DNA from 3 places in the Planomonospora sp. ID91781 genome. Region 2 is predicted to be linked to each of the others. Evidence: predicted binding sites of a transcription regulator. Region 2 holds the regulator's gene; each other region holds the start of a gene.
What was found. Region 2 encodes LexA, which represses DNA repair genes until DNA is damaged. Its sites were predicted from a motif close to TCGAACANNTGTTCGA; they were not measured.
Positions count from the first base shown of each region.

Region 1: a site for LexA is predicted at 6,613-6,628, ahead of HS048_RS17920 (enoyl-CoA hydratase family protein). Genes of this name have one in related genera too.
Region 3: a site for LexA is predicted at 3,546-3,561, ahead of HS048_RS14725 (SAV_6107 family HEPN domain-containing protein). Genes of this name have one in related genera too.

Region 1 is NZ_JABTEY010000001.1:3,953,705-3,963,600, reverse strand. Features, by position in the region: gene HS048_RS17955 (acyl-CoA dehydrogenase family protein) at 1-266, shown strand, start outside; gene HS048_RS17950 (acyl-CoA dehydrogenase) at 263-1,357, shown strand; gene HS048_RS17945 (SSI family serine proteinase inhibitor) at 1,834-2,262, shown strand; gene HS048_RS17940 (hypothetical protein) at 2,450-2,893, shown strand; gene HS048_RS17935 (nitronate monooxygenase) at 3,017-4,090, opposite strand; gene HS048_RS17930 (CoA-transferase subunit beta) at 4,090-4,842, opposite strand; gene HS048_RS17925 (CoA transferase subunit A) at 4,839-5,750, opposite strand; gene HS048_RS17920 (enoyl-CoA hydratase family protein) at 5,846-6,598, opposite strand; gene HS048_RS17915 (SDR family oxidoreductase) at 6,754-7,656, shown strand; gene HS048_RS17910 (MarR family winged helix-turn-helix transcriptional regulator) at 7,684-8,163, opposite strand; gene HS048_RS17905 (hypothetical protein) at 8,245-8,973, shown strand; gene HS048_RS17900 (CPBP family intramembrane glutamic endopeptidase) at 8,970-9,728, shown strand.
Region 2 is NZ_JABTEY010000002.1:2,132,192-2,142,087, forward strand. Features, by position in the region: gene HS048_RS28640 (BTAD domain-containing putative transcriptional regulator) at 1-658, shown strand, start outside; gene HS048_RS28645 (vitamin B12-dependent ribonucleotide reductase) at 753-3,626, opposite strand; gene nrdR (transcriptional regulator NrdR) at 3,721-4,182, opposite strand; gene HS048_RS28655 (hypothetical protein) at 4,789-4,926, opposite strand; gene lexA (transcriptional repressor LexA) at 5,429-6,139, shown strand; gene HS048_RS28665 (aminotransferase class I/II-fold pyridoxal phosphate-dependent enzyme) at 6,262-7,425, shown strand; gene leuS (leucine--tRNA ligase) at 7,657-9,896, opposite strand, start outside.
Region 3 is NZ_JABTEY010000001.1:3,232,254-3,242,149, forward strand. Features, by position in the region: gene HS048_RS14710 (response regulator transcription factor) at 1-567, opposite strand, end outside; gene HS048_RS14715 (S41 family peptidase) at 656-1,990, shown strand; gene HS048_RS14720 (GNAT family N-acetyltransferase) at 2,055-2,606, opposite strand; gene HS048_RS14725 (SAV_6107 family HEPN domain-containing protein) at 2,859-3,305, opposite strand; gene HS048_RS14730 (L,D-transpeptidase family protein) at 3,632-4,441, opposite strand; gene HS048_RS14735 (YbaK/EbsC family protein) at 4,562-5,038, shown strand; gene HS048_RS14740 (ArsC/Spx/MgsR family protein) at 5,035-5,394, shown strand; gene HS048_RS14745 (PP2C family protein-serine/threonine phosphatase) at 5,663-6,850, opposite strand; gene HS048_RS14750 (transcriptional regulator) at 6,999-7,493, opposite strand; gene HS048_RS14755 (arginine deiminase) at 7,891-9,135, opposite strand; gene pyrR (bifunctional pyr operon transcriptional regulator/uracil phosphoribosyltransferase PyrR) at 9,466-9,896, shown strand, end outside.

The DNA of each region.
Region 1 (9,896 bases), on a different contig from region 2:
GGTTGAAGGGTTTCGAGACCGTCTCCCGCACCGACGGCGCCGGGGCCGGGGCCGAGTCGAGCGTCAACAAGGTCTTCTGGTCGGAGCTGGACCTGGCGCTGCACGAGACCGCGCTCGACCTGCTGGGCCCCGACGGCGAGCTGGAGGGCGAGTGGCTGGAGGGCTACGTCTTCTCCCTGGCCGGTCCGATCTACGCCGGGACCAACGAGATCCAGCGCAACGTCATCGCCGAGCGTGTGCTCGGCCTGCCCAGGGGGCCGCGGTGAAGTTCGTCCTCGACGCCGGACAGCGGTTGTTCGGCGAGACCCTGCACAAACTGCTGGCCGGGGCGGACACCCCGGCCGTGATCCGCGCCCGCGCCTGCGGGGACCCGGAACCCTGCCGGGCCCTGTGGCGCTCGCTCGCCGGGGCCGGGGTCCTGGCACCGGCGGTGCCCGAGGCGGCGGGCGGGGCGGGGCCGCTCCCGGTGGAACTGGTGACCGCCTTCCACGAGCTGGGGCGGCACGCCGCACCCGGGCCGCTGGCCGAGACCGCCGCCGCCGCCGAACTCCTGGCACGGCTCGGCCGCTCCCCCGGCGACGGACCCGGTGGAGGGCCTCCCGCCGGTCGCTCCCCCGGCGACGGACCCCCGACCGGCGGGCCCGGTGACGAGCTCGGTGGCGGGCCCGGTGGTGACGGGCTCGCGGCGGAGTGGCTGCCGCGCATCGCGGAGGGCGCGGCCGCCGTCTCGCTCGTCCTGCCGCCGGCCGTGCCGTACGCGCTGGACGCCGACCTCGCCGACGCGGTCTGGGTGGTGGACGGCGACCGGCTCTGCGAGGCCGTCCCGGGGGCGGCGCGGTCCTCACTGGACCCCGCCCGGAGGCTCTCCCCGGTCGCGGCGGGCACCGTGCTGGCCTCCGGTCCGGCGGTGCGCGCGGCGGCGGAGGCCGCCTGCGACCTGGGCACGCTGGCCTGCTCCGCCCAGCTGGTCGGGCTGGGCCGCCGCCTGCTGGAGGCCACCGTGGAGTACGCCGTGGCCCGGCACCAGTTCGGGCAGCCGATCGGCGCCTTCCAGGCGGTCAAGCACCGCCTGGCCGACACCCTGGTGGGTCTGGAGTACGCCCGCCCGCTGGTGTACGGCGCGGCGCTGGCCTACGGCTCGCCGGACTTCCCGCGCGACGTGTCGGCCGCGAAGGCGGCGGCCTCGGAGGCCGCCTACGCGGCGGCCCGGACCGCCCTGCAGGTGCACGGCGCGATCGGCTACACCGACGAGTACGACCTCGGTCTCTGGATCCGCCGGGCCCGCGCCCTGCACACCGCCTGGGGCTCCCCCGCCCTCCACCGCGCCCGTGTCGTCGCCGCGCTGACGCGCGGCTGATCCCCTTCCACCGTGCCCGTGTCGCCACCGCACTGACGGGCTCTCGGTCCCCGGTGCCGCCCATGCCGTCACCGCGCTGACGGAATGTGACCCATATCACTTTCGCGGAAAAACGCGCCAAAGAAAGTCCACCGCGAAAATCGGTCACTTCGGATTACCACATTCACATGGAAGCGCGACCTGGGCCGCGGCACCGTGGACGGGTATGGCCGCGCGCGACCGCCGCGCCCGGCGACCGGTCACGCCGACCGCCGAGGAAGCGCTTTCTGATTGAAATATCAATCAGCTGCCCGGATGAGGACACGAGCCGGTTTGCCCCGTAGATATTCCCGTCCTAACATCTCATCGCGAAAGGATCCCCTGCCTACCGGCGGCGGATTTCCAATCCTTCCCTCCGAAGGATGGGCGGCGATTAACCCCTTCGCCGCCCGCCGTACCGGAAACCGCAACCGCGGTACAAACAGATGGAGGCATCGATGAGCATCAGCCGGTTCACCGGCGGTCGTGCGGCGCGGCTCGCGCTGGTCGCCGCCGCGGCCCTGACGCCGCTGCTGTGGGCCCCGCCCGCCGGCGCCGTCCCCGCCGAGCCGAGCGCTCCGGGCGGGTCGTACATCCTGACCGTGCAGCCCGAGCTCGGATCATCCCCGGTCAGAGCGGTGACGCTGACCTGCGGCCCCGACGGCGGCACGCACGCCTACGCCGCGACGGCCTGCGACCAGCTCCGCCGCGCCGCCGGCCGGGTGGAGCGCATCCCCGAGGACCCCGGCATGTGCACGCGGGAGCACGCCCCCGTCCGCGTCACCGCCACCGGCACCTGGAACGGCCGGCACCGGCACTTCGCGCAGACCTATTCGAACCACTGCACGGCAGTGCGCGCCACCGGCGGATCCCTCTTCGCCTTCTGAGCCGCGGTAATCCGCCTTCCGGCCACCGCCGCCCGAGGAGAACGGCGGCGCCCGCCGGAGTTCACGACGTCCGCGCGCGGGCTCATGCCCGCGCGCGGACGGCGCACGCCTTCCGCTGCCATTCTCGACATAGATCGATAAATGTCGGCGGTAAAATAGACGCGATATTCGGAAGGAAGCCTTCATCATGAGGAAAATGCTCTTCGCGGCGGTGCTGGCAATGGCGACGGCCGGTTCCACGACGGCCTGGGCCGAGGCCCCGGCGCCGTCCGCGACCGGCTCCGCGCGGATCGCCTTCCAGAAGTCGGGCGGGTTCGCCGGGATCGACCAGACGATCACGATCACCCGGGACGGTGCGGCCCGGGTCCGCGGCGCCGCGAGGATCGCGGAGTTCCGGTTGACCGACGGTGAGTTCCGCTCCCTGCGCCGCGAGCTCGACGCGGTCTCGACGTGGCGCTCCTCCCCGGCGGGCTGCGACATCGCCGACCACTTCACCTACACGCTGAGCCACCGCGGTCGGCAGGCCACCCGCTGCCATGAGGTGCCCGCCGACTGGCGGCCCGCGGTCGTCCGTCTGGAGGGCCTGATCGACCGCGCCCTCGCGGACCGGGCGGTGGTGCCGCGCGGCTGAGGCGGCCGCGAAGCGCGCGGCCGGACCCGTCCGGGGCTCACCGGCCGCGCGGCCGGACCGTCACGACGCCGGACCGGTCACGGACTCGGGAACGGACCGGTCACGGACTCGGGAACGGACCGGTCACGGACTCGGGAACGGTGGGCGCAGTCCCGGCGGGTCCCGCAGGACGCCGGCGGCCCGGGTGACGACGGCGTCGATCAGCTCCTCGCAGGAGGGCAGGTCGTCGAGGAGGGCCACCACCTGGCCGGAGGCCATCACCCCGAGGTCGGGGCGGCCGTCGACCATGGCCGCCCTGAGCAGCATGGGCGTGTTGGCCGCCATCAGCACCTGGGACCAGGTCAGATCTCTGCCGTGCTTCATGGCCAGGCCGTCGCGGACCATCTCCGGCCAGGACATGCCGGAGAGCTTCCGGAAGCGGGCGGCGTTGCGCACCGCGCGGGCCAGGCCGGTCAGCCGGCCCGCGCCCTCCAGCCCGTCCACCAGCGGCGTGCGCAGCACCCGGTGCGGCACCCCGTCCACCTGGCGGGTGACCACGGTCTCCGACGCGGCCAGGTAGAGCCGTTTGACCGCGTCCGGGACCGGACTGTCGGAGGTGAGCAGGAACCGGGTGCCCATGGCCACGCCCGCCGCGCCGTACGCCAGGGCGGCGGCCAGGCCCCGGCCGTCGAAGAAGCCCCCGGCGGCGATCACCGGGATGCCGACGGCGTCGACGATCTGGGGCAGCAGCAGCGTGGTGGCGACCGGACCGGTGTGGCCGCCGCCCTCGCCGCCCTGGACGAGCACCGCGTCGGCGCCCCACGCGGCGACCTTCTCCGCGTGGCGGCGCGCCCCGATGGACGGGATCACCACGACGCCCGCGTCCTTCAGCCTGGCGATCAACTCCGGGCGGGGTGCCAGCGCGAAGGAGGCGACCCTCACCCCGTGCCTGATCAGCAGATCGACGCGGTCGCCCGCGTCGGAGGCGTCGGCGCGCAGGTTCACCCCGAAGGGCGCGTCGGTGCGCGAGCGGACCTCCTCGACGGCGGCGGCGAGCCGGTCGAGCGTCATGGTGGCCGAGGCTAGGATGCCGAGCCCGCCGGCGTTCGCCGTCGCCGAGACCAGCCTCGGTCCCGCCACCCAGCCCATGCCGGTCTGAACGACCGGGTGGCGGACGCCGGTCAGGCGGGTGAGCGGCGTGTCCAGCACCTGGTCGATCACGCCCGGACCTCCCGGTCCCGCAGTCCCCGGGGGTCGAGCACCTCGCGGATCAGCCGGAGCTCCTCTTCCACCGGCCACCGGGTCTGCGGCACCTCGCCGTCGATCACCAGGTCGAAGCCGGTGGCCGCGACGACCTGCCCGACCTCCACCCCGGGGTGGACCGAGACCAGCCGCATCGACCCGTCCGGCGTGCCGAAGTCGAACACGCCCAGGTCGGTCACGACCCGGCGCAGGTCGTGGAAGCGGGAGGCGCGCGCGCCCAGCTCCGCCGCGCGGTCGGAGCCGACCCCGCTGACCACGTCCGCCTTCGGCACGAACACCCGGGTGGAGTGGCGGGGGATCCAGTAACTGACCGGGTTGCAGAGCGTGTTGCCGGGGGCGCCGCGCACGCCGAGCAGCTGCGAGACCGGCCGGGTCCAGTCGCCGATCGCCGAGATGTTGGTGTTGCCGTACCGGTCGATCTGGGAGGCGCCCATCATCACGTGCCGCCGTCCGTTCTGCACCAGCCACAGGTGGTCGCGGAACGGCAGCCAGCCCTCCGCAGGACCCGCGGGCGCGCCGACCGGCACCGGCTCGGCGGTGAGCAGCGCGCCGCCGTCGGTGGTCAGCAGACCGGGTTCGAAGGTGAGCCGGGCCAGCCGGGCCCCCAGGACCGAGCAGGTGCCCATCGCCGCCGCCAGGATCTCGCCGTCGCCGCGCCAGGCCTCGGCGCAGGCCGTCACGCAGACCTCCGCGCGGCTCGCGCTCATCCGGCCCGCTCCTCGTGCCAGCGCCGCACCGCGTCGCGGTAGGCGGTCTCGTCCCCGGACAGGAACCGGCCGGCGAAGGCCGCCCACGCCTCCGGGTCCGCGGCCGAGGCCGCGTAGTGCCGCTGGAAGGCCTCGTCGCGGCCGTGGTCCCCGCACTCGGTGAAGTGGGCGCCGGCCGGGGCCTCGACCACGCCGGCCACGTGCATCCGGCTGACCAGCAGTGTCTGCGGCGGGCCGGCCAGCCCACCCGGGTCCACCAGCCGCTCGCAGCTCAGATAGGTGCGGGCGGCGGCCTTGGCGAACAGGTCGTCCAGGTACGGGTCGGGGCCGAGGTACCGGCCGTTGCCGCGGGTGTCGGCCCGCTCGAGGTGGATCAGCGCCGCGTCCAGCGTCAGCGCCGGCACCGCGACCAGTTCCTCTCCCTCCTCCTCCGCGCTCTCCTCTGTGCTCTCCCCCGCACCCCGTCCGGCGCCGCCGTACGGCCTCCCCGCGGCGTCGTACGGCGAGCGGACCGTGCGCAGCCCCGGGTTGACCCGCATGACGTCCGAGCCGAGCCCGGCGCGGATCGGCAGGAACGGCAGCCGGTGCGCCGCGGCGAGCAGGCCGAACATGAACATGCCCTCGTCGTACTCGGTGAGCCCGACCGCCCCGCTCTGCCGGGCGGCCCGGAAGTGCGGTTCCAGGGGGATCGAGTCGAGCGTCACGAAGGGGGCGACCACCCGGCGGACCTTGCCCGCCGCGCACAGCAGGCCCACGTCTGGCCCGCCGCACGACACGATCGTCAGATCCTTCAGGGCGGACCCGCAGACCGCGCGGACCAGGGCCATCGGCTTGCGCCGCGAGCCCCAGCCGCCGATGCCGACCGTCATGCCGCTCTCCAGCGAGGCGACGACCTCCTCGGCCGTCATCACCTTGCTCACCGGCCCGCTCACCGCGCCTCCCCCGCTGCGCGGACGGCCCCCGTCCCCCCGCCCGCCGCGCCGGACCCGCTCCCGGCGGCCCGTCATCCCCGCGCCCTCTCGGCGACGAAGGCGTCGCGGTGCCGGTCGCCGGCGCCCATCAGGTTGAGCTCGAAGGTGAAGCCCTGCTCGAAGCGGTAGCTGCGGTTGACGTCGACCGGGTCGATGCCGTTCAGCGACTCCTTGGCCCGGCGGATCACGTAGGGGTCCTTGGCGGCGATCTGCTCGGCGACCTCGAAGGCGGTCTCGCGGAGCCGGTCGGCGGGCGCGACCGCCAGCACCGAGCCGAACGCGTGCAGCTCGGCCGCCGTGACGTTCCGGCAGGTGTAGACCATCGCGCGCATCAGGTGCTGGGGGACGAGGCGGGCCAGGTGGGTGGCGGCTCCGAGCGCGCCCCGCTCCACCTCGGGCAGGCCGAAGTAGGCGTCCTCGGCGGCGACCACGATGTCGGCGTTGCCCGCCAGGCCGACGCCTCCGCCCAGGCAGAACCCGTGCACGGCCGCGACGACCGGCACCTCGCACCCGTAGACGGCCGCGAACGCCGCGTGGCAGCCGCGGTTGGCGCCCACCAGCGCCTCGAACCCGGAGGCGGCCTGCATCTCCTTGATGTCCACCCCGGCGTTGAACCCCCGGCCCTCCGCGCGGAGCACCACGACACGGCTCCCGGCGTCGCCCCCGGCCTCCCGCACGGCCTCCGCCAGCTCGAACCAGGCCTGCACCGGCAGGGCGTTGACCGGGGGGACGTCCACGACGATCTCGCGGACGCCGTCGCCGTGCTTCCTGGTGGAGATTCCCATAGGCTGCCTTTCCACCAAACATTTGTTAGAAATTAAGGTAGCAAAGGAACGGCGCGACCGCCTCCCCCGAGCGAGCGGGGGGCGGGCCGGCCCTTCCGCACCGCCGTCACCGCCGTCACCGCCGTCACCGCCGTCACCGCCGAGGAGAGCCGACGATGATCTGCAAGGACCGCGTCGCCGTCGTCACCGGGGCCGGGCGCGGTCTCGGCCGCGCGCACGCCCTGGAGCTCGCCCGGCAGGGCGCCAAGGTCGTGGTCAACGACCTCGGCGTGAGCGCCGCCGGGGAGGGCGGGTCGGAGAGCCCCGCCCGGCGGGTGGCCGAGGAGATCCGCTCGCTGGGCGGCGAGGCGGTGGCCGACTGCTCCGACGTCGCCGACGGCGGCGGGGCCCGGCGCCTGGTGGAGACCGCCCTGGAGGCGTACGGCCGGCTGGACGTGCTGGTCAACAACGCGGGCTTCCTCCGCGACCGCATGCTGGTGAACCTGTCGGAGGACGAGTGGGACGCGGTGGTGCGCGTCCACCTCAAGGGCCACTTCCTGCCGCTCAAGCACGCCGGGTTGCACTGGCGGGCCGAGTCCAAGGCGGGCCGGCCGGTGGACGCCAGGGTGGTCAACACCTCGTCCGGGGCGGGCCTGCTCGGCAGCGTGGGGCAGGGCAACTACGCCGCGGCCAAGGCGGGCATCGCGGCGCTCACCCTGGTGGCCGCCGCCGAGCTGGCCCGGTACGGCGTGACCGTCAACGCGATCGCCCCGGCCGCCCGGACCCGGATGACCGAGCGGGTCTTCGCCGCGACGATGGCGGCCCCGCGGGACGGCTCCTTCGACACGATGGCCCCGGAGAACGTCTCCCCCCTGGTGGCCTGGCTCGCCTCGGCCGGGTCGCGGGGGGTGACGGGGCGCGTCTTCGAGGTCGAGGGCGGCCGGATCTGCGTGATGGAGGGCTTCCGGCACGGCCCGGCCTCCGACAACGGCGCCCGCTGGGAGGCCGCCGGCCTCGGCCCGGTGATCACCGGCCTGCTGGCCGACGCCGCCGCCCCCGAACCCGTCTACGGGGCCTGAGCCGGGGCGCCGCCTGAGCCGAGGGCGCTATCCGCGGAGCCGCTGGTAGCCGGGGTGGACACCCGGCTGCAGTCCCTGGTCGGCGGCGATGCGCCCGAGCAGGTCGGCGAGGTGGCCCCGCTGCTCCGGATCGAGGGCGCGGGTGAGCTCGGCGCCGTGGGTCTCGGCCGCGCTCCGCACCCTGCGCAGCATCTCCTCCCCCTCGTCGGTGAGGTGCAGGGCGTGCAGCCGGCGGTCGGCCGGGTTGCGCCGGCGCTCGACCAGTCCCCGCCGCTGGAGCTCGTCGACGAGGGCGACCACCTTGCTGGGCAGGGCGCCGAGCGCCCCGGCGAGGACCTGCTGACTGCACCCGGGCCGAACGGACACCAGGCGCAGCACCCCGGCGTGCGCGGGGGTCAGCTCCAGGGATTCGATGCGCTCGGCGAACTTCGCCGCGGCGTGCTCGCCCAGCTGCGCCAGGAGGAACGCCACCGCGGCCGCGGTCTGCCCGTCGGTGCTGTCTGCCACGAGTCCTACTATACACAACACGAATCATTCGTGGTATGAATCGTTCGACAAATGAATTAATGACTGATCCGGAGGATCTCCATGACGACGGCACCGTCGCGCCGCGGCCAGGGCGGCCCGCCCCTGACACTTCTCGCGGCCCTGTCCACGGCGTTGTTCCTCGCGAGCCTCGTCGCCGGCGCACTGGTATCCGGCCGGGGCCATCCCTCGGTCTACGCCGAGGCCGCCGACCGGCTGGGATACCTCACCACGCAGCCGCAGGCGCTGCGGCTGGCGGGGCTGCTGCAGTTCTCCTCGGCGGTGCCGCTGGCGATCCTGGCCGCGTCCGTGCACGCGAGACTGCACCGGCTCGGAGTGCGGGCACCGGGCGCCGGCATCGCCCTGGCGGGCGGGATCATCTCCGCCGCCGCCCTGATGCTGTCGGCGCTGCTGCAGTGGACGATGTCACGCCACGGCGAGGCCGACGCGATCCTGCTGGTCCTGCACGACCTGACCTTCCTCACCGGCGGCCCGGGTCACGTCGTCCCGCTGGGGCTGCTGGTCGCCGGGGTGGCCGTGCCCGGACTGCTGCTGAAGCTGCTGCCCCGCCCGGTGGCCGCAGCCGGCTTGGTGATCGCGGTGGTCGCCGAGCTCACCACGCTGACCCTCCTCGTCCCCGAGGCGGCGTACCTGCTGCCGGTGCGCTTCGCCGCCCTGGCCTGGCTGGTCGTGGCCGCGGTCCGGCTGCCGGCCGACCGGCGCCGGATCTCGTCCGGTCCGGCCGCGGCTCCCGCGCCCGACACCGCTTCCGCCTCCGGGGAGAGCCGGTGACCACGACGCTCGAACGTCCCCGGGGCCGACGTGTGCTGTTCGCCGTCGTCCTCACCGCGTCGTCCGCGGTGGCCGCCGGCGTGCTCACCGCGTCCACCGCACGCACCCTCGCCCCGCACTGGTCCGCCGACCTCGACCGCCTGGCCCCGGTGGTGGTCGCCGCCGTCTACGCGGCGATCGCCGCGGCGCTGCTCGTCACGGTGGGACGCGACCGCCGCGCCCGCGGCCTCTATCTCGGCCTGGCCCCCGTACGGCCGTCCGGGTACGCCCTCGGAGCCGCGGTATGGGCGGCGGCGTACCTCGCCGGCGCGGTCGGATATCTCATCGCCGGGTGGTTCGGCGTCCCCGCCGGGCAGGTGTGGCAGGTGCTGTGGGCGATCGGAGCCGACGACGGCCGGCTCGCCGACGCCTCACCGGCCCTGGCCGCCGTCATCCTCGTCCGCGCGTGCCTCCTGGCTCCCGTCGCGGAGGAGCTGCTGTTCCGCGGAGTGCTGTACGGCTGGCTCCGCGCCCGCCTCCCGGCCTCCTGGACGATCACCGTCACCGCCCTCGGATTCGGGCTCATCCACCAGGTCCCCCTCTTCATCCCCCTGGCCGTCGCGGTGGGCCTGGCCGCCGGCTGGATCCGTGAACGCACCGGATCGACCTGGGTGCCCATCGCGGTCCACGTCCTGCAGAACGTCCTCGTCGTCCTGCTGTCGCTGGCACTGACCGGCTGGCACCCCGCCGTCTCCCTCGCCGCTCAGGGACCATGAGAACCCGGCCGGCACCGGCGGCCGGGCGGGGGACCTCGACCGGGCGTCCGCACCGCCCGGGAAGAACGGCGCCGCAGCACCGGCCCGCGTTCCGGGCGGCCACCCCCGTAGGGCCGCCCGCTTCACCACCGGGTCGTCCTGGCCAGCCGGTGTGTCTGCGACTTCCGT
Region 2 (9,896 bases):
GCTGGCCTGGGTCGGCTGGACGGCGTTGCAGCGTCGCGGCTACGCGGAGGCGGCCGAGTCGTGCGGACGGGCGCTGAAGCTGGCCGTCGAGCAGGGACACCGGACCGAGCAGATCTTCGCCGCGATGGGGTTCGCCTTCGCAGTCCGCAGGCAGGGCCACCTCGAACTCGCCGAGATCCACCTGCGTGACGTGCTGGAACGGGCACCGCGCCAGGACACCGGTACGGCACCGCCCCCGTACCTGCCCATGGTCCTGACCGAGCTGGGTTTCGCCGCCGAGCAGCGCGGAGACGCGGCGGCCGCCCTCAGCCTGCATCTGGAGGCGCTCGACCAGGCGGCCAGGCTCGACGCCTCCCGCGTCATGCCGATCGGACTGGACGGCCTGGCCGGCGCGGCGGTCCTGGCCGGGGACCACGACCGCGCCGCCCTGCTCCTGGGCGCGGCGGCCGCGGCCCGCGCAGCGGGCTCCCCGCCCGCCTCCCCCGCCGAGCATGACGACATCGACCGGATCACCGGGCGGGTCCGCGCCGCGCTGGGCGAGGACCGCTTCGCCGCCGGCTTCGAACGCGGCGGCACGCTCACCCCGCAGGAGGCGCTCTCCCTGGCCGCCGCCCCGGCCCCGGCCGCCTCCGGGCCCCCGGCGCACGGCGCATCGTGAACGAGGGGGGCGGCGATCGGCTCGCCGTCCCCTCGTTCCTCCACCGGTCACCGGCTCGCACGGGGCGGACACCGCGTCCGCCCCGTGCGGGGAGTCAGCTGCAGCCGCTGGTGGAGCCGCAGCCCTCGCAGACATAGCAGCTGCCGGCGGGACGCATCTTCGTGCCGCAGGTCATGCAGAGCGGCGCGTCGGCGGTGCGGCCCTGGTGGGACTCCAGGGAACCGCCCCGGCCGGGCTCCTGCCGGGCCGCGGTCGGGGAGGCCGCTCCGGCCGCGGTCTCGGGAGCGGCCTCGGCACGCTGCTGGGGCTGCTCGATCGGGGCCGAGGTGGCCAGCTCGGCGATGACCTGCTCGGAGTGGACGGCGGCCGGGTCCTCACCGCGCTGCTGGGCGGCCCGCTCGGCGGCGGAGAAGACGCCGAGGGCGGCGCGCTCCTCGTAGGGCAGGTGGTCCAGGGCCAGCCGGCGGAAGATGTAGTCCACCACCGAGGAGGCCATCCGGATGTCCGGGTCGTCGGTCATGCCGGCCGGGTCGAACCGCATGTTGACGAACTTGCTGACGTAGGTCTCCAGCGGCACGCCGTACTGCAGGCCGATCGAGATGGCCACGGAGAAGGCGTCCATGACGCCCGCGAGGGTCGAGCCCTGCTTGGACATCTTCAGGAAGACCTCGCCGAGGCCGTCGTCGGGGTAGCACGAGGCGGTCATGTAGCCCTTGGCCCCGGCCACGGTGAAACGGGTCGTGGTGCTGGGACGCTGGTTGGGCATCCGGCGGCGGGTCGGGCGGCTGATCTCCACCACCTTGACCTGCGGCTCGGCGGGACCCTCCGCCTTGTCCGCCTTCTCCTCGGCCTTCTTGCCCGAGGCGGAGAGCGGCTGGCCGACCTTGCAGTTGTCGCGGTAGACGGCCAGGGCCTTCAGGCCGAGCTTCCAGCCCTCGAGGTAGACCTGCTCGATGTCCTCGACGGTCGCGGACTCGGGCAGGTTGACGGTCTTGCTGATCGCCCCGGACAGGAACGGCTGGGTGGCGGCCATCATCCGGACGTGGCCCATCGGGGCGATGGCCCGCTCGCCCATGGCGCAGTCGAACACCTCGTAGTGCTCGGGCCGCAGGCCCGGCGCGTCGACGACGTGACCGTGCTCGGCGATGAACTCGACGATCGCCTCGATCTGCTCGCCGGGGTAGCCGAGCTTGTCCAGCGCCCGCGGGATCGTCTGGTTGACGATCTGCATGGAGCCGCCGCCGACGAGCTTCTTGAACTTGACCAGCGCCAGGTCCGGCTCGATGCCGGTGGTGTCGCAGTCCATCATCAGGCCGATGGTGCCGGTGGGCGCCAGCAGGGAGGCCTGAGCGTTGCGGTAACCGTTGCGCTCGCCGAGCTTGAGGCACTCGGTCCACTGCCGGGTGGCCTCGGCGTGGATGGCGCCGTCCACGGCGTCCAGCGTGCGCAGCTCGTCGTTGGCCGCCGAGTGCTTGCGCATGACGCGCTTGTGCGCGTCGGCGTTGCGGGCGTAGCCGTCGTACGGTCCCACGACCGCGGCCAGCTCGGCGCTGCGGCGGTAGGAGGCGCCGGTCATCAGGGAGGTGATGGCGGCGGCGACGGCGCGGCCGCCGTCGGAGTCGTAGGCGTGGCCGGTGGCCATGAGCAGCGCGCCCAGGTTGGCGTAGCCGATGCCGAGCTGGCGGTAGGCGCGCGTGGTCTCGCCGATCTTCTCGGTCGGGAAGTCGGCGAAGCAGATCGAGACGTCCATCGCGGTGATGATCAACTCGGTGATCTTCACGAAGTTCTGGATGTCGAAGGAGCCGTCGTCCTGGAGGAACTTCAGCAGGTTGATGCTGGCCAGGTTGCAGGAGGAGTTGTCCAGGTGGACGTACTCCGAGCACGGGTTCGAGGCGGTGATGCGGCCCGTCTCCGGGCAGGTGTGCCAGTCGTTGATCGTGTCGTCGTACTGCACGCCGGGGTCGGCGCACTCCCAGGCGGCGGTCGCCATCTTGCGGAACAGGTCGCGGGCGTCGACCTCCTCGATGACCTCTCCGCTGAGGCGGGCGCGCAGGCCGAACCGCTCGCCCTTCTCCACCGCGCGCATGAACTCGTCGGAGACGCGCACGGAGTTGTTGGCGTTCTGGTACTGGACGGAGACGATGTCCTTGCCGCCCAGGTCCATGTCGTAGCCGGCGTCGCGCAGCGCGCGGATCTTGTCCTCCTCGCGCGCCTTGGTCTCGATGAACTCCTCGATGTCGGGGTGGTCGACGTCGAGGACGACCATCTTGGCCGCCCGGCGGGTGGCGCCGCCGGACTTGATGGTGCCGGCGGAGGCGTCCGCGCCGCGCATGAAGGAGACCGGGCCGCTGGCCGTGCCGCCGCTGGAGAGCAGCTCCTTGGAGGAGCGGATCCGGGAGAGGTTCACGCCGGAGCCCGAACCGCCCTTGAAGATCACGCCCTCTTCCTTGTACCAGTCGAGGATGGACTCCATCTGGTCGTCCACGGCCAGGATGAAGCAGGCGCTGACCTGCTGCGGCGAGGCGGTGCCGACGTTGAACCAGACCGGCGAGTTGAAGCTGAAGACCTGGTTGACCAGGGCGTGCTTGAGCTCGTGGTCGAAGATCTCGGCGTCCTCGTCGGTGGCGAAGTAGCCCTCCTCGACGCCGGTCCTGGTGTAGACCCCCACCACGCGGTCGACGAGCTGCTTGAGGCTCCACTCGCGCTGCGGGGTGCCGACGGCGCCCCGGAAGTACTTGGTGGTGACGATGTTGGCCGCGTTGACCGACCAGGAGGCGGGGAACTCCACGCCGCGCTGCTCGAAGTTGACCGAGCCGTCGCGCCAGTTGGTCATGACGACGTCGCGGCGCTCCCAGGCCACCTCGTCGTACGGGTGCACGCCGGGCGTGGTGAAGATGCGCTTCATCTTCAGCCCCTTGCGCGGGCGCTTACCCCCGCGCGCCGCCGTGCCGCTGACCGTCTCCGTCATGACTTTCCCCCTTCCGGGACTCCGAACGGAGCCCGCGAGTCGGACCACATCGATGCGCCGCCTCATGTCCCCCGGCGCCCGGGGATCGAATTCTTCAGTCCTGCGGGGCGGAGCGGTCCGCCCGCAGCTGCCTGATCTCGGCCTCGAAGTCGGCCAGCGTCTCGAACCCCCGGTAGACGGAGGCGAAGCGGAGGTAGGCGACCTCGTCCAGCTCGCGGAGCGGACCCAGGATCGCCAGCCCGACCTCGTGGGCGGGGATCTCGGCGGATCCGGTCGCCCGGATGCTCTCCTCGACCCGCTGGCCCAGCTGCGCCAGGGAGTCCTCGCTGACGGGCCGTCCCTGGCACGCCCGCCGGACCCCGGCGATCACCTTCTCCCGGAAGAACGGCTCCGTCACCCCGCTGCGCTTGCTCACCATCAGCAGGACCGTCTCCTGCGTGGTGAACCTGCGCCCGCACTGCGGGCACGTGCGCCTGCGGCGGATGGCCCCGCCGTCCTCCGTGGAGCGGCTGTCGATGACCCGCGTGTCAGGATGACGGCAGAACGGACAGTGCACGTGCGTCGCCTCCCTGACCGGCTCACCTGCCCCACACGCCCCGTGTCATGCCATGCGGAATGCCCGCACCCGTTCACCCGCGAAGGTGAAGTGCGGTAACAGAAACACAACTTATGGTGAAACGGGGCGGGTGGTGCCACAAGATGTTGTGGTGCAACCGTAGAAGTGCGCGACGATGAACGCAAGTTGATCGGAGTGTCCCGAGTGAAGGCGCTGATCAGGGGTGCCACCCGGGCGTGTCGCCGCCGCCCCGCCCTCCGGGCCGCCCGCCCGGGCACACCGGAGTCCCGCACGCGCAGCGACCGGCCGGGCACGGCCCGGCACGGATCCGGCGCACGGCGCCACGGGCGGGACACGGCCCGGCGTGCTCCCGTACCAGGTCACGGAGCGGGTGCGGTCCACCACCGGATCTCCGCCGCGCGGGCCCGCGGACGGGCGCGGCCGGACACCTGACCCGCACCAGGTCGCGGAGCGGGTGCGGTCCACCACCGGATCTCCGCTGCGCGGACCCGGGAAGCCCCGCCTCCCCTGCACGGACCCGCGGGAGCCCCGCGGCCTCCGTCCCCTCCGAGCAGGGATGAGGTCCGCGGTCGGCTGGACAGGGATCTAGACGGGGACGAGGTGCGCGATCGCCCAGAGGACGACGAGTGCGGCCAGGAGCAGCGCGGCCACGGCCGCGCCCCTGCCCCGGCGGGTGAGCCGGAGAGGCCTCGCGGCGGGGCGGCGGACCCCTCTGCGCGCCACCGCCGCCGCCTCCGGTCCGGATCCGGGCCTCCGGCGCGCCCGGCCGCCCGAGGCCGGCCGCGGTCGCCCCCCGCCCGTCGAGGTCGGCCGCGGACGGCCTTCACCCGCACTCCCAGGTCGCCCCTCACCCGCCGCCCGCGAGCGCGACCGGCCGCCGTCCGCCGCCCGGAGATGCGCCCTGCCGCCCTCGATCAGCCGCAGCTGCGGCCGGGGCTGCCCCGACGCCCGTCCCGCGGTCTGCCCCGACGCCCGCCCCCGCCGGGACCGCCCCGTCCGCGTGGTCGCCTCCATGGCCCTCCCATCGCCCCGGCCTGGCCGAACACAGGTCGAAGAAAGATCGGTGTATCGAACACGGTGTCGATCGAACTCCCGTACGATGTTGTACACCACGCCGTCGCCGATTTCGAGGAAGACTCGAACAATTGTTTGAAGATGATCTTCGACGGCGGTACGGTCGCTGTGTGCGACATGAGGAATACAGACCGGGAGGCGAGGAGATCGCATGAGCGAGCACAAAGAGAACGGCGCGGCCGTCAGTGACCTGGCGGTGCGCAGGCGTGACTCCCTCGGCCTCACCCCCAGGCAGCGCAGGATCCTCGAGGTCATCCGTGATTCGGTGCAGCAGCGGGGATACCCCCCGTCGATGCGCGAGATCGGCGAGGCGGTGCAGCTCACCAGCACCTCCAGTGTCTCCCACCAGCTGACGGCGTTGCAGCGCAAGGGTTATCTGCGGCGCGACCCGCACCGCCCCCGGGCGCTTGAGGTCCGTCTGCCCGGCGAGCCCGTGCTCTGGGTGGACCCCGACGCGGGCACCGACGAGGCGCCCGTCAACCGTCCGACGGCCTCCTACGTCCCCCTGGTCGGCCGGATCGCCGCCGGTGGCCCCATCCTCGCCGAGGAGAGCATCGAGGACGTCTTCGCCCTGCCCAAGCAGCTCGTCGGCGAGGGCACGCTCTTCCTGCTCCAGGTGGCCGGGGACTCGATGATCGACGCTGCCATCGCCAACGGCGACTGGGTCGTCGTGCGCCAGCAGCCGGTCGCCGACAGCGGCGACATCGTCGCGGCGATGATCGACGGCGAGGCCACGGTCAAGACCTTCAAGCGCAAGGACGGCCACGTCTGGCTGGTCCCGCACAACCCCAACTACGACCCGATCCCGGGCGACGAGGCGACCGTCCTCGGCAAGGTCGTGGCAGTCCTCCGCAAGCTCTGAGTCACAGGCTCCGCCCGGTGAAGGCCGTGTGGCCGCACGGCCGGGGCCGCCGGGCCCGTCCGGCCCGCGCATCCCGGGCCTCGATCTCCGCGTCGCTCACCGCCCCGGCCTAGGCTGGGGCGGTGAGCGACATATCCGGTCTGAACGATCTGACGTTGGAAAGCCTGATCACCCGTGACGGGGCGAAGTGGTCCCTCGCCGAGCCCGGGGTGATCCCCGCCTGGGTCGCGGACATGGACTTCCCGGTCGCCCCCGCCGTACGGGAGGCCCTGGCCCGCCGGGTCCACGGCGACCTCGGCTACCCCGCCTGGCTCGACCAGCTCGGAGACGGCCCGCTGGCGGAGGTCTTCGCCGTGCGGATGGAGCAGCGGCACGGCTGGCGCGCCGACCCGGCGCACGTGCGCTCCTTCACCGACATCAACCAGGCCCTCCAGGTCGTCCTGCACGTCGCCACCCGGCCCGGCGACGCGGTGGCGCTGCACGTCCCGACCTACCCGCCCTTCCTGGAGACGCTCGCCGAGATGGGCCGGCCGCTGCTCCCGATCCCGATGGAGCCCGCGGGCGACTCCTGGGGCTTCGATGCCGACGCCCTGGCCGCCCGCCTCGCCGAGGGCCGCTGCCGGGTGCTGCTGCTGGTCAACCCGCAGAACCCGACCGGGCGCTCGTTCACCCGCGAGGAGCTGACGGTCCTCGCCGAGCTGGCCGAACGCCACGATCTGCTCGTCGTCTCCGACGAGATCCACGCCGACCTGACCCACGCCCCGTCCGCGCACGTCCCCTTCGCCACCCTGCTGCCGGAGCGGACCGTCACGCTGACCTCCGCCACCAAGGCGTTCAACCTGGGCGGCATCCGCTGCTCCGTGGCGCACTTCGGGCCGCCCGCCCTGCGCGCCGCCATGGCCGCCCAGCCCAGGCACATGTACGGCGCGGCGCACGTGTTCGGGGTCGACGCGACCGTCGCGGCCTGGACGCACGGGGACGGCTGGCTCCAGGAGGTCAGGGCGGTGCTCGCCCGCAACCGGAGCCTGGTCGCGGGAGGGCTTCCCGAGGGCGTGCGCTATCGGGTTCCCGATGCCACCTACCTGGCGTGGCTGGACTTCACGGAGCTGGCCCTGGGCGAGGACCCCGCCGGGTTCCTGAAGCGCGAGGCACGGGTGATGCTCAGCCAGGGGCCGCCGTTCGGTCCCGGCGGCGAGGGCTTCGCCCGGCTGAACTTCGCCACCTCGGGCCCGGTCCTCTCGGAGATCCTGGACCGGATCTCCCAGGCCGTGAAGTCCCGGTCGTGACGCCGACCGGCCGCTGACCGCGCCTCGGTCGTGCCGGGGACCCCTGCGCCGGGCCCGCCGGGGCAAGGACGTCGTGGGACCGGGCCGCTCCGGGACAGCGGTCCGGATGCCGCCCCGGGCGGGCATCCGCGAGGCGGGCGGCGCCGGGGCCTCGGCAGTGAGCGCCGGAGCGATGCGAGCACCGCGAGAAGGGGGCGGGCTCCCCTCGGGGACCCGCCCCTCCGGTCACCGTCAGGGGACGATGTTGACCAGTTTCGGCGCGCGGACGATGACCTTGCGCGGCGCACCGGACAGGAAGCCCTGCACCTTCTCCGAGGCCAGGGCCAGGGCCCGCAGGTCGTCCTCGGAGATCTCCGGGGAGACCTCCAGCCGGTCGCGGACCTTCCCCGCGACCTGCACGACGCAGGTGACGGACTCCTCGACCAGCAGGCCGGCCTCGGCGACCGGCCAGCCCGCCCGGGCGACCGAGGCCTGGTGGCCCAGGCGCTCCCAGCCCTCCTCGGCGGTGTACGGGGCGACCAGCGACAGCATGACGGCCAGCGCCTCGGCGGCCTCCCGGACCGCCGGGTCGGCGGCGCCGGGGCCGGAGTCGATGGCCTTGCGGGCCGCGCTCGTCAGCTCCATCATGCGGGCCACCGCGACGTTGAAGCGGTGGGTCTCGACCAGCTTGGTGACCTCGTCGACGGTCCGGTGCACGATCCTGCGCAGTTCCAGGTCGCCGGTGGTGAAGTCCGCGCCCGGGGCGGAGGCCGCGCCGGCGTCGGTCATCACCCGGAAGGCGCGGGCCAGGAACTTCTGCGACGCGGCGGGCGAGACGTCGGCCCAGTCGATGTCGTCCTCGGGCGGACCGGCGAAGATCATGGTCAGCCGGACGGCGTCCACGCCGAAGGCGTCGATCTGCTGGCCCAGGTCCACTCCGTTGCCCAGCGACTTGGACATCGCCTTGCCCTGGTTGATCACCTGGCCCTGGTTGAGCAGGCGGGTGAAGGGCTCGGTGAAGTCGACCATGCCCATGTCGTGCAGGACCTTGGTGAAGAACCGGGAGTACAGCAGGTGCAGGATCGCGTGCTCCACCCCGCCGACGTACTGGTCGATCGGGCCCCACTGGCGGACCTTCTCCACGTCGAACGGGCCGCCCTCGTAGTCCGGGTCCACGTAGCGCAGGTAGTACCACGAGGAGTCGACGAAGGTGTCCATCGTGTCGGTGTCCCGCCGGGCGGGGCCGCCGCACTTGGGACAGGCCACCTCGACCCAGTCCGCGGCCGAGGCCAGCGGGGAGACGCCCTTGGGCGCCAGGGCCTCGCCGCGCAGGTCGGGCAGGGTGACCGGGAGCTGCTCGTCCGGGACGGGGACCTCGCCGCAGTCGACGCAGTGGATGATCGGGATCGGGCAGCCCCAGAAGCGCTGGCGGGACAGCAGCCAGTCGCGCAGCCGGAAGTTGACCGTGGCCTTGCCCGTGCCCCGCTCGCTGAGGATCTCGATGATCCTGCGGATCGCGGAGGTCTTGTCCAGGCCGTCCAGGGGGCCGGAGTTGACCATCTCGCCGTCGCCGGAGGTCGCCACCCCCGTCTCCCCGGGGTCGGCCATGCCCGTGTGGACCACCACCCGGACCGGCAGGTCGAAGGCGCGGGCGAAGTCCAGGTCGCGCTGGTCGTGCGCGGGCACGGCCATGATGGCGCCGTGGCCGTAGTCGGACAGCACGTAGTCGGCCGCCCAGACCGGCATGCGCTCGCCGTTCACCGGGTTGATCGCGTAGCGGCCCAGGAAGACGCCGGTCTTCTCCTTGTCGGTGGAGAGCCGGTCGATGTCCGACAGCTTGGCCACCTCGGCCCGGTAGGCCTCGAAGGCCGCCCGCTGCCCGTCGGAGACGATCTCCTCGGCCAGCGGGGCGTCCGGGGCGACCACGAAGAAGGTCGCGCCGTACAGGGTGTCGGGACGGGTGGTGTAGACGGTGACCGGCTCGTCGCGGCCCTCGATCACGAAGTCGACGTCGGCGCCCTCGGAGCGGCCGATCCAGTTGCGCTGCATGCTCAGCACGCGCTCGGGCCAGCCGCCCTCCAGCTGCGTCATGTCCTCCAGCAGCCGGTCGGCGTATTCAGTGATCTTGAAGTACCACTGGGTCAGCTCGCGGCGGACCACCTCGGCGCCGCAGCGCTCGCACCTGCCGCCGACGACCTGCTCGTTGGCCAGCACCGTCTGGTCGTTCGGGCACCAGTTGACCAGACCGCCCTTGCGGTAGGCCAGCCCGCGCTCGAAGAAGCGCAGGAACAGCCACTGGGTCCACCGGTAGTAGGAGGCGTCGCTGGTGTGCAGCCGGGTCGACCAGTCGAAGGAGACCCCGTAGCGCTTGAACGAGGCGGCCTGGGTCTCGATGTTGGCGTAGGTCCACTCTGCGGGGTGGGCGTTGCGCTTGATCGCGGCGTTCTCCGCGGGCAGGCCGAAGGAGTCCCAGCCGACGGGGTGCAGGACGT
Region 3 (9,896 bases), on a different contig from region 2:
CACCGTGGTGAAGGGGTCGGTGTGCTCGTCCCAGGCCTCCTCCAGCAGCCGTTCGGAGCTCACGACCGCGCCGTCGGCCCGCATCAGCACCTCCAGGACGGCGAACTCCTTGAGCGACAGGTGCAGGTGCCGGCCGTCCCGCGAGGCCTGCAGCCGGTGGGTGTCGAGCACGATTCCGTGCCGCGTCAGCACCGGCGGCACCGCCGACCGGCTGCGCCGTCCCAGCGCCTGCACCCGCGCGACCAGTTCGGCGTAGTCGAACGGCTTGGGCAGGTAGTCGTCGGCTCCCATCCCCAGACCCGCCACCCGGTCCGGCACCGACGCCGCCGCCGTCATCATCAGGATCCGCGTACGGCTCCCGCGCGCCACCAGCTCACGGCAGACGAGGTCGCCGTGCATCCCGGGCAGATCCCGATCCAGCACCAGAACGTCGTAGTCGTGCACCGCCAGCCGTTCCGCCGCGGCGGCCCCGTCGTAGGCCACGTCGACGGCCATGGCGTGGCGGCGCAGTCCCACCGCCACGAGATCGGCCAGATCTCGTTCGTCCTCAACCACCAGCACTCGCATGCCGACGTTCCTATACGAAATGAGGTGACAACGGCGTTAACGGTTGCGTTCACGGCCGGGAAACCCGCTTCCGGCCACGCTGGCGGCCATGATCAGAACTCTCTGCGCCGCCGTCCTGGTGACGGCCTGCACCGTGTCCGCCTCCGCCCCGGCTCCGCAGCCGGTCCCCGCCGGGAACGCCGGCTGCACCGCCGTCGCGGCGCCACCGCCGCAGTCACCGCCCCCGACCTCGGTGAACACGCTCCGGCAGGCGTACTTCTGCGTGCTGGACAACTACTACAGCGGCCCGGTCCTGGACTCCAGGACGCTGCTGAAGAGCGCCATGGCCGCCTACACCCAGAACCTGATCCGGCGCGGTGCCGACCGGGCCGACCTCGGGCTGCCCGCACTGACCGGTGACCGCGACACCGACTGGGCCGCTTTCGCGAAGGTCCTCGGCACCGGCGACCCCGCCGCGCTGCGTGCCGCGATCACCGGGATGGTCGCCGGACTCCAGGACAACCACGCCCGCTGGATCAACCCGCCCCCGCTGCAGCAGGGCGGGCCGACCGGGACGGGCATCGTGGGCGTGTCGGCCGAGCAGGGCCCGCAGCTCGACCCGGCGGCCCGGTCGCCGCTGTTCATCACCGAGGTCGTGCCCGGCAGCCCCGCCGCCGAGGCCGGCGTCAGACCCGGCGACATCATCCTCAAGGTCGACGGCATGCCGGTGTTCATCGGCGACACCGTGAACCAGGCCATCATCGGCGCCTTCGCCGCCGACCCGGTACGGCTCACGCTCAAGCGCCCCACGACGGGACGGACCCGCACCGTCGAGATCGGGCAGGGGCCCCTCACCCGGCGGCCTCCGGAGGTGACCTCCAAGAGGCTTCCCGGCGGCGTCGTCTACGTCCGGCTGCCCGGATTCCACGAAGGCGGCGCCGACCGGGTCATCGCCGAACTGCGGGACAGGCCGAATGCGGTGGTCCTGGACCTGCGCGGCAACGGCGGCGGGTCGCCCCGCGAGGTGACCCGGCTGCTCGGCGCGTTCGCGCAGGGCAAGGTCACCAGCCACTTCTGCCCGCTCAAGGGCGACTGCGTGCCCAACCGGACCGACGACAGCGTCCCGCTGCTCGGCTCGCGCCTGGTCGTCCTCACCGACCGCGGCTGCGCCTCGGCCTGCGACGACTTCAGCGCGGCGGTCAAGGGCAACGGCCTGGGCACCCTGGTCGGGACCCGCACCGCCGGGGCCGTCTCCGGTCCCGGCATGGGATACCTCCTCGACGACGGCAGCGTCCTGATCCTGCCCAAGGTCCGGCACCTCGGCCCCGCCCGGGAGATCATCGACACGATCGGCGTACCGGTCGACCACCACGCCCCGATGACCGCCCTCGATCTGGCCACCGGGCGCGATCCGGGCCTGGCCAAGGCGCTCGCGCTTCTCTGACGCGCCCGCCGCGGCGGGCGGACCGCGCCGGCTCCCGCCGCTCGTGACCGCGCCCTCCGTGGTGTCAGCCGGAGGGCAGCGGGAGCATGGCCCCGGCGATCGCGTAGCGCTCGTACCCGCCGGGGAAGACGAACGCGGTGAGCAGGTCCACGAACCCGATGTTCCGGTAGAGGTGCCGGGCCGCGGTGGGCAGGTCGCGGGTGGACAGCACGACCGTGCGTTCCGGCCGCCCCTCGCACACGTTCAGGACCAGGGCCCTGCCGACGCCCTTTCCCTGGTGGTCGGGGTGGACGTGGACCTCGGCGAGTTCCAGGGCGTCGCCCAGCCAGTCGCGCGCGCTGGTCTCGCCGCGCCGTTCGGCGACGGCCTGGTGGACCACGTCGTGCCACCACTGCCCCGGGACGCCGTGGAAACCGTAGGCGAGGCCGACCGGGGTGCCGTCGGCGAGCTCGGCGAACAGGCAGGTGAAACCGGGGTGGGCGGCGTGGTTGCCCATTATCGCCTTCCGGCCGGACAGCTGATCGACGGGAGGGGCCATCGCCGCCGTGTAGATGTCGAGGACGGAATCCAGCCGGGAGACGAACTCGTCGGGGCCGACTCGTCGCAGTCCGATCACCGTCGCACCCTAGCAGGGGCGATCCGGCCGGATTCGAGGAAAACGGCTGACGGGACGTTCGGGTTCTTTTACCTGGGGTCCGCGGACGGCCCCGGCCTACGGGCCGGGACGGACGCGGTCGCCGCTCCGGGACGGCAGACCCGCCGGACGGAGCCGCCCGGCTCCCGCCACGGCCCTCGCCGCCGTCCGGGAGTGTGCGGGGTCCGGGAGTGTGCAGGGTCCGGGAGCGCACAGGAAGGACACCCGGCGGGCCTACCCCGCCAGGGGGACGCGGCCCGGGAGAGCGGGCTGGATCGGCACGCCGAGCATCTCCTCGACCGCCACGACGAACCGCTCCGCCTCCGAGATCAGCTCCTCGGCGTCGCGGGCCGACACGGCGTGGGTCATCCCGGCCTCGATCGAGGCCCGCTTGGCGGCGCTCACCTCGAAATAGGGTGCCCAGTCGGCCAGCCTGGGCTCGGCCTCGGGGAGCAGCTCCCAGGCGCTGCGCAACCTGCGCCGGCGGCCGTCCATCGGCTTGGGGCGGGCGGCCAGGACGGCCGCCGCGGCCCGGAGCGCCGCCAGGTGCGCCGAGACATAGCGCATGGCCGAGGTGCGGGCGCTCGCCGCCTCCTCCAGGCAGTCGCGCGCGTCGGCCAGGCGCGCCCGCACCGTGGGCGACAACCGGGGCCCGGCGGGGCCGTCGAACCGTGGGGTCATGCTTCCGCCTCCTTGGTCGCAAGCGGCTCCCGGCAGTCTGGCCGGTGGTATCACGTTCGCAGACCCCACCGACAATTCCGCCGGGCGGCCGGACGAGGAGCTTCCCCTCTCCCCGTCCGTCCCGACCCGGCCCCGCCTCCGGCGGAGGCGGGGCCGGGTCGGCCGCCCTCAACGTGAGCCGCGAGTCCCACGTCACTACATCGAACATAAATTCGATCATCGATGCTGTCAAGTATGTCGACGAACAGAAGTTCGATCTCTCTGTGAAACGAAAAGCCCCGGGAGATCGAGATCTCCCGGGGCCCGCGTTCCGCGAACGGCCGCGGCTACCGGGCGAACCTGCCCCGGACGTGGACCGGCACCCCCGTGCCGAGCAGGCCGGGAAGGACCTCGGCCACGTGCATCGGCAGGCGCACGCACCCGTGCGAGGCCGGCGCCAGCGGAACCGAGAGCGCGCCGTGGAAGGCGATGCCGCCGTTGAAGAAGATCGGGTTGTACAACTGGCCCAGGTAGGACCGGTGCCAGCCGTCCCGGCGCCAGGTCGTCCTGTAGTCGCCCGTCGGCGTGCGGGCGTCGCCGCAGAACTTCTGCGTCCTGCCCTGCCAGGTGGCCGTCTCGCAGTAGGGGACCCCGCTGCCCGAGGAGGTGTGGCTGATCAGCTTCACCCGCCCGCCGACGTAGAGCACCATCACCTGGGTGGTGAGGTTCATCTCCACGCGCGTCGGCCTGCCCTTGGGCACCAGGACCCTGGGGGCCCGCGGGGTCTCCAGCGCGTCCCAGGTGCGCCGGGTGACGGCGCCCGCCGGCTTCAGGCCGTTGACCTTCTGGAACGCCCACACCGCGGCCTGGGTCGCCCCGCCGTACCGGCCGTCGATCCGGCCCGGGTGGTAGCCGAGCTCCCTCAGCCGGGTCTGCAGCACCTTGACCGCGGCCCCCTTGGCGCCGACCCTGAGCGTCTTGCCCGGCGCGGCGAAGGGGGCCGGCTCGGCCGCCGCCGTCTCCGCCGCGAACGAGGCCTCCACCGCGGTGACCGGAACCGCCGGCGCGGCGGACACCGCGTTCGCGGCGCCGGAGGAGGACAGGAGCACCGCTCCCGTCATGAGCGCGGCCACTCCGAGCCGCCGTCCAACCTCCACGTGACTTCATCCCCTCACACCGCTGGATAACCGGATCAACGGAACATAGCGCACCATCAGGATGCACCTTCGGCCGGTCATGAAGCGGTGACCGGCCGGCGATCTGTTTAGAGTGGCCGGGTGCCAGAAAAGTTGCATCCGAACATCGAGAAGGTCGCCGCCGCCCTGCGCGAGCACGGTGTCTCCGGAGAGATCGTCGTGTTCCCGCAGGCCACCCCCACCGCCGCGACCGCGGCCGCGCAACTCGGCTGCGAGGTCGGCGCCATCGCCAACAGCCTCGTCTTCGACGCCGACGGCGAGCCGCTCCTGGTGCTCACCAGCGGAGCCCACCGCGTCGACACCGGCCTGGTCGCCGAGACGATCGGCGCGGCCGAGGTACGGCGGGCCACACCGGAGCTGGTCCGCGCGGCCACCGGCCAGCCCATCGGCGGCGTCGCCCCGATCGGCCACCCGGCCCCGATCCGCACCCTGGTCGACACCTGGCTGAAGGCGCACGAGGTGGTCTGGGCCGCCGCCGGCCATCCGCACAGCGTCTTCCCCACCTCCTACGACGAGCTGCTCCGCATCACCGGCGGCGTCCCGGCGGAGGTCGCATGACCACCGTCTGGCACAACCCGCGCTGCTCCAAGAGCCGCTGCGCCCTCGACGCGTTCGCCGGCGTCGGCAGGGACGTGACCGTCCGCCGCTACCTGGACGACCCGCCCACGGTCGCGGAGCTCACCGAGGTCCTCGACCGGCTCGGCCTGCAGCCGTGGGACGTCACCCGGATGGGGGAGGCCCGGGCCCGGGAGCTCGGACTGGCGGAGCGGCCGCGCGACCGCGACGAGTGGATCGCCCTCCTGGCCGCCGATCCGGTCCTGATCCAGCGTCCCATCGTGCTCACCGACGACGGCCGCGCCGTGATCGCCCGCGACGAGGAAACCCTGAAGGCCCTCCTCGAGGACGGTTCCTAGCCGACCGGCCTCCGGCCGGGTCCAGTCTGCGGCCCGAACCCCGCGCGCCCGAGTCCAGGCCGGAGGCCGGAAACCACCAGACCTCAGCTGCGACGGCCTCCAGGACCACCGGCCCGCCTCCGTACGCACCAACACCGACCACCACGAACCACCGGCCAGCCGCACCACGAACCACCGAGCGAAAGAACCTGCCGAACCGTGCGAAGGGACCAGGCCGAATCACCGGGACCGGCCGCCGTACGGGGCCGGGGCTCGCGTGGACGGGGTGTCAGTCGGCGGTGTGGGCGGCGCGGTGCCGGAGGAGGAGCATGGCGGCGTCGTCGGCCAGCGGGCGGCCGACGTGGTGGAGGAGGTCGGCGCGGAGGGCGTCCAGGGCGAGCTGCGGGTCGGCGCCGTCCAGCAGATGGGCGCGGGAGTCCAGGGGGTAGAACCGGCCCGAGCGGTCCCGCGCCTCGATGACCCCGTCGGTGTAGAAGAGGACCTGGTGGCCGGGCGCGAACGGGATCTGGTACGGCGCCGGCTCCCCGGCCTTCAGCGCGCCCATCCCCAAGGGAAGCGCGTCCTCGGGCGGATCGGCGAACCAGTGGTCGCCCTCGGCGGTGAGCACCATGGGCGGCGGATGGCCGCAGTTCAGGACGGTGATGGAGGCGCCGCCGGTGATCTCGGCGAGCACGGCGGTGACGAACTGCTCACCGGACAGCTCCCGGCTCAGCGCGTTCTCCAGGCGGGACACCACGCCCTGGAGCTTGGACTCGTCGTAGGCGGCCTCCCGGAAGGCGCCGAGCACCACCGCGGCCGTCTCGACGGCCTCCAGCCCCTTGCCCTGGACGTCGCCCACGATGACCCGGACCCCGTGCGGGGTGGTGACCACCTCGTACAGGTCGCCGCCGATCCGGGCCTCGGCCGTGGCGGAGGTGTAGGAGACGGCGACGCCGATCCCCGGTCCGGCGCGGCGCGGCACCGGCCGGAGCAGGACCCGCTGGGCGGCCTCGGCCACCGAGCGGACGTCGGCGAGCCGCCGTTCGTGGCGGAGCCGCCCGGCGCTGGCCAGCACGCTGGCCATGGTCACGCCGAGGATGGCGATGACGGTGACGTTGGTGCGGGGCGTCCAGAGGATGTCGTTGTAGGCGCCGAGGGCCACGCCGAGCAGGAGGGCGATGACGCCGACCAGCGTGGTGCGGGCCAGGCCGCAGGCCACACTGGCGAAGGCGGGACCCAGGGCGAGCAGGGGGAGGAGACCGGTCGTCGGGCCCGTGCCGAAATCGATCGTGGCCACCACGGCCATCACGATGAACGGCAGCAGCTTCAGGACGGCGTGGGTCTTGCCGGTCTCGACGGAGGAGAGGAGCCTGACGAAGGCGCGGGCCCTGGTCGAGGAGAGGGAGGCGCGGAGAGAGGCGAGCCGGCTTTTCGGGCGTGACGGGGAGCGATCCTGGCGGTCGTCTCTCCTGAGCATCTCACCACGTCTCGTTAAACAGCGCGTTTGTTTTTTCCTACCACAGCGATGGACATCGGCGGCGGACTACACGCGAGGTTCAACGGAAGAACGTATCCGTGGCCGGATGGGTACGCCGGAACCGGCGCACCCATGAGACGGTCCGGAATCAGAAGGAGTCGACGGCCCGGCGTGCCTCGGGGTCCAGGACGCCCCAGTTGATGAGCTCCTCGGTGAGCTCGCTGGGGGACTTGTCGTAGATCACCGCGAGGGAGCGCAGGTCCTCCTGGCGGATGGACAGCACCTTGCCGTTGTAGTCACCACGCTGGCTCTGGATGGTCGCCGCGTAACGGGCGAGGGCACCGGCCTTCTCCTTGGGGAGCTGGGAGAGGCGCTCAAGGTCGATCACAAGCTTCGGCGTGGGTCCCAGCGGACTCGGGGCGGCGCCTCCGGGCAGCAACTCCGAGACGGGCACCCCGTAGAAATCCGCGAGCTCGGCAAGCTTCTGCACCGTGACAGCGCGGTCGCCACGCTCGTAGGAGCCGACGACGACCGCCTTCCAACGTCCACGGGACTTCTCTTCGACTCCGTGCAGGGACAATCCCTGCTGGGTGCGAATGGCGCGGAGTCGTGCACCCAGCGACTTGGCGTATTCAGACGGCATCGTGTGGCCCCCCGGCTCTCTAATGTACTGCTTTCACTTGATTGTGCTACCTCACGCCGTATGCTCCGGTCACCGGGTCGGCGCCCAGGGGTAGGTGCCTGCGATGACCGGAGAGTGAGGGTTCACCCGGTAACGTCACGACGTGTGGTTACGGACAGTGACGGTAAAGGGGCGGACGCCGAAGGTCAAGCTGATTGGAAAAAAGAGGTCGAATCCGGTCCGGCGGGTTCCGCCGTGAATGTCGTATTTGTTCCCTCTGTCGGGCCCCTGAATCCGCTCCGGGGTATCTGGGCCTCACCCTGCGTTCCGGGCGGGAGCGCCGGCGGCCGTACGGGGCGGTGGCGGCCGCGCCGGGGGAGGCGGCCGTCCGGGACGGCGGCGGGCAACGGACGGGCGGTCAGACGCCGTCGCGCTCGATCGGGCAGCTCATGCAGCGCGGACCCCCGCGCCCCCGGCCCAGCTCGCTGCCCCGGACGGTGATCACCTCGATGCCGGCCGCGCGCAGGTGGTTGTTGGTGGTGGTGTTGCGCTCGTAGGCCACGACCACGCCCGGCTCCAGCGCCAGCACGTTGCAGCCGTCGTCCCACTGCTCGCGCGCGGCGGCGTGCACGTCCTGGACGGCGGTCAGCACCCGGATGTCGTCCAGGCCCAGCGCGGCGGCGATCGCCCGGTGCATCTCCTCCGGCGGGTGGTCGGTGATCTTGAGTTCCTTGTCGTTGCCGCCCGGCTCGATCGTGTAGGACGGCAGCATGCCCAGCCCGGCGTACTTGGTGAACGTCCCCTCGTCGACCTGGGTCATCACCGTGTCCAGGTGCATGAACGCGCGCGCCTTCGGCATGTCTAGCGCCACGATCCGGCTCGCCGAGCCCTGGGCGAACAGGCTGCACGCGAGCATCTCGACGGCCTGCGGCTGGGTGCGCTCGCTCATCCCGACCAGGACCGCGCCGTGCCCGATGACCAGTACGTCGCCGCCCTCGATGGTGGCCGGCGCGGCGGCCATGCCGGGCATCCACACGTGGTATCCGCCCTGCCCGGGCCGGTCGTAGCCGCCGGCGAACAGCGGGTGGTGGCGGTAGACCGCCTCGTAGTTGACCGTCTCGCGGCGGCGGGCCTTCTTGCGCATCGCGTTGATCGAGACGCCGTCGTAGATCCAGCAGGAGGTGTCGCGGGTGAACAGGTGGTTGGGCAGCGGCGGCAGGACGAAGCCGTCCATCCCCAGCGTGTGGAAGGCGACGCTGCGGGGTTCGGGGGACAGCTCCAGGAACTCGCGCTTGGTCAGGCCGCCGGTGAGGTACGGCTGCAGCTGTGCCGGGTCCATCGCGTCGAGCGTGTTGCGGATGGCGTCGGTGGCCAGCGGCCCGAACCAGCGGGGGTCCACGATGCCGTCGAGGATGTGCCTGCGCGCCTCGGGGACGGCGACCGTCTCGCGCAGCAGGTCCGACAGCAGGTGCACCGTGACGCCCCGGTCCCGCAGGACCCGCTGCCACTCCTCGTGCTCCTCCACCGCGCGCTGCACCCACAGCACGTCGTCGAAGAGGAACTCGTCCTTGTTGGCGGGGGTCAGCCGCTTCAGCGCCAGGTCCGGCTCGTGCAGGACGACCTGCCTGAGCCGGCCCACCTCGGAGCCGACGTGAAAGGCCATGGCAGTCTCCTCGGTCGCCGTGGGACGGTCCGCGGGAGGGCGGTGCCGAGTGGGATTCCCGGGCGGGGAGGGACGAAACCCGGTCTCTCCGGTGAGGCGGGGGACGGCTGTGGAGCACGCGCCTCGCCGCCGCTCCCGGCCGCGGGGTGGGCCGGAACGCCCCTCACGAGGCCGGCCGGAGGCCATCCAGGTGAATAGTCATCTTGATCAGGTTTTGTTGCTATTAGTGCAATAAACGCCCGATTCTGAGCGGCCGTCCTCCTGCTGATACCTTGAGGACGTCGACTTCCTTTAAGACCCGTCCCGTGAGGCGGGAAAGGTGGTGTTCTCTTGACCGACGCCGTTTCGCGTGCCCGCGATCAGATCCGCGGCCCCGCGCACGCCGTCCTCGAAGGCCCCGACATCAACCGGGCGCTGATCCGCATCTCCCACGAGATCCTCGAACGCACCAAGGGCGGCGAGGACGTCGTCCTGCTCGGGATCCCCACGCGCGGCGTCCACCTGGCCCGCCGCCTGGCCGAGCACATCCGGCAGTTCGAGGGCCGCGCCGTCCCGGTCGGCTCCCTCGACATCACGATGTACCGCGACGACCTGCGCACCAAGCCCGCCCGGCCGCTCGGGCGCACCGACCTGCCGGCCGACGGGGTCGACGACAGGACGGTCGTCCTGGTCGACGACGTGCTCTACTCCGGACGCACCGTCCGCGCCGCGCTCGACGCGCTGGGCGACCTGGGCCGCCCGCGGGCCGTGCAGCTCGCCGC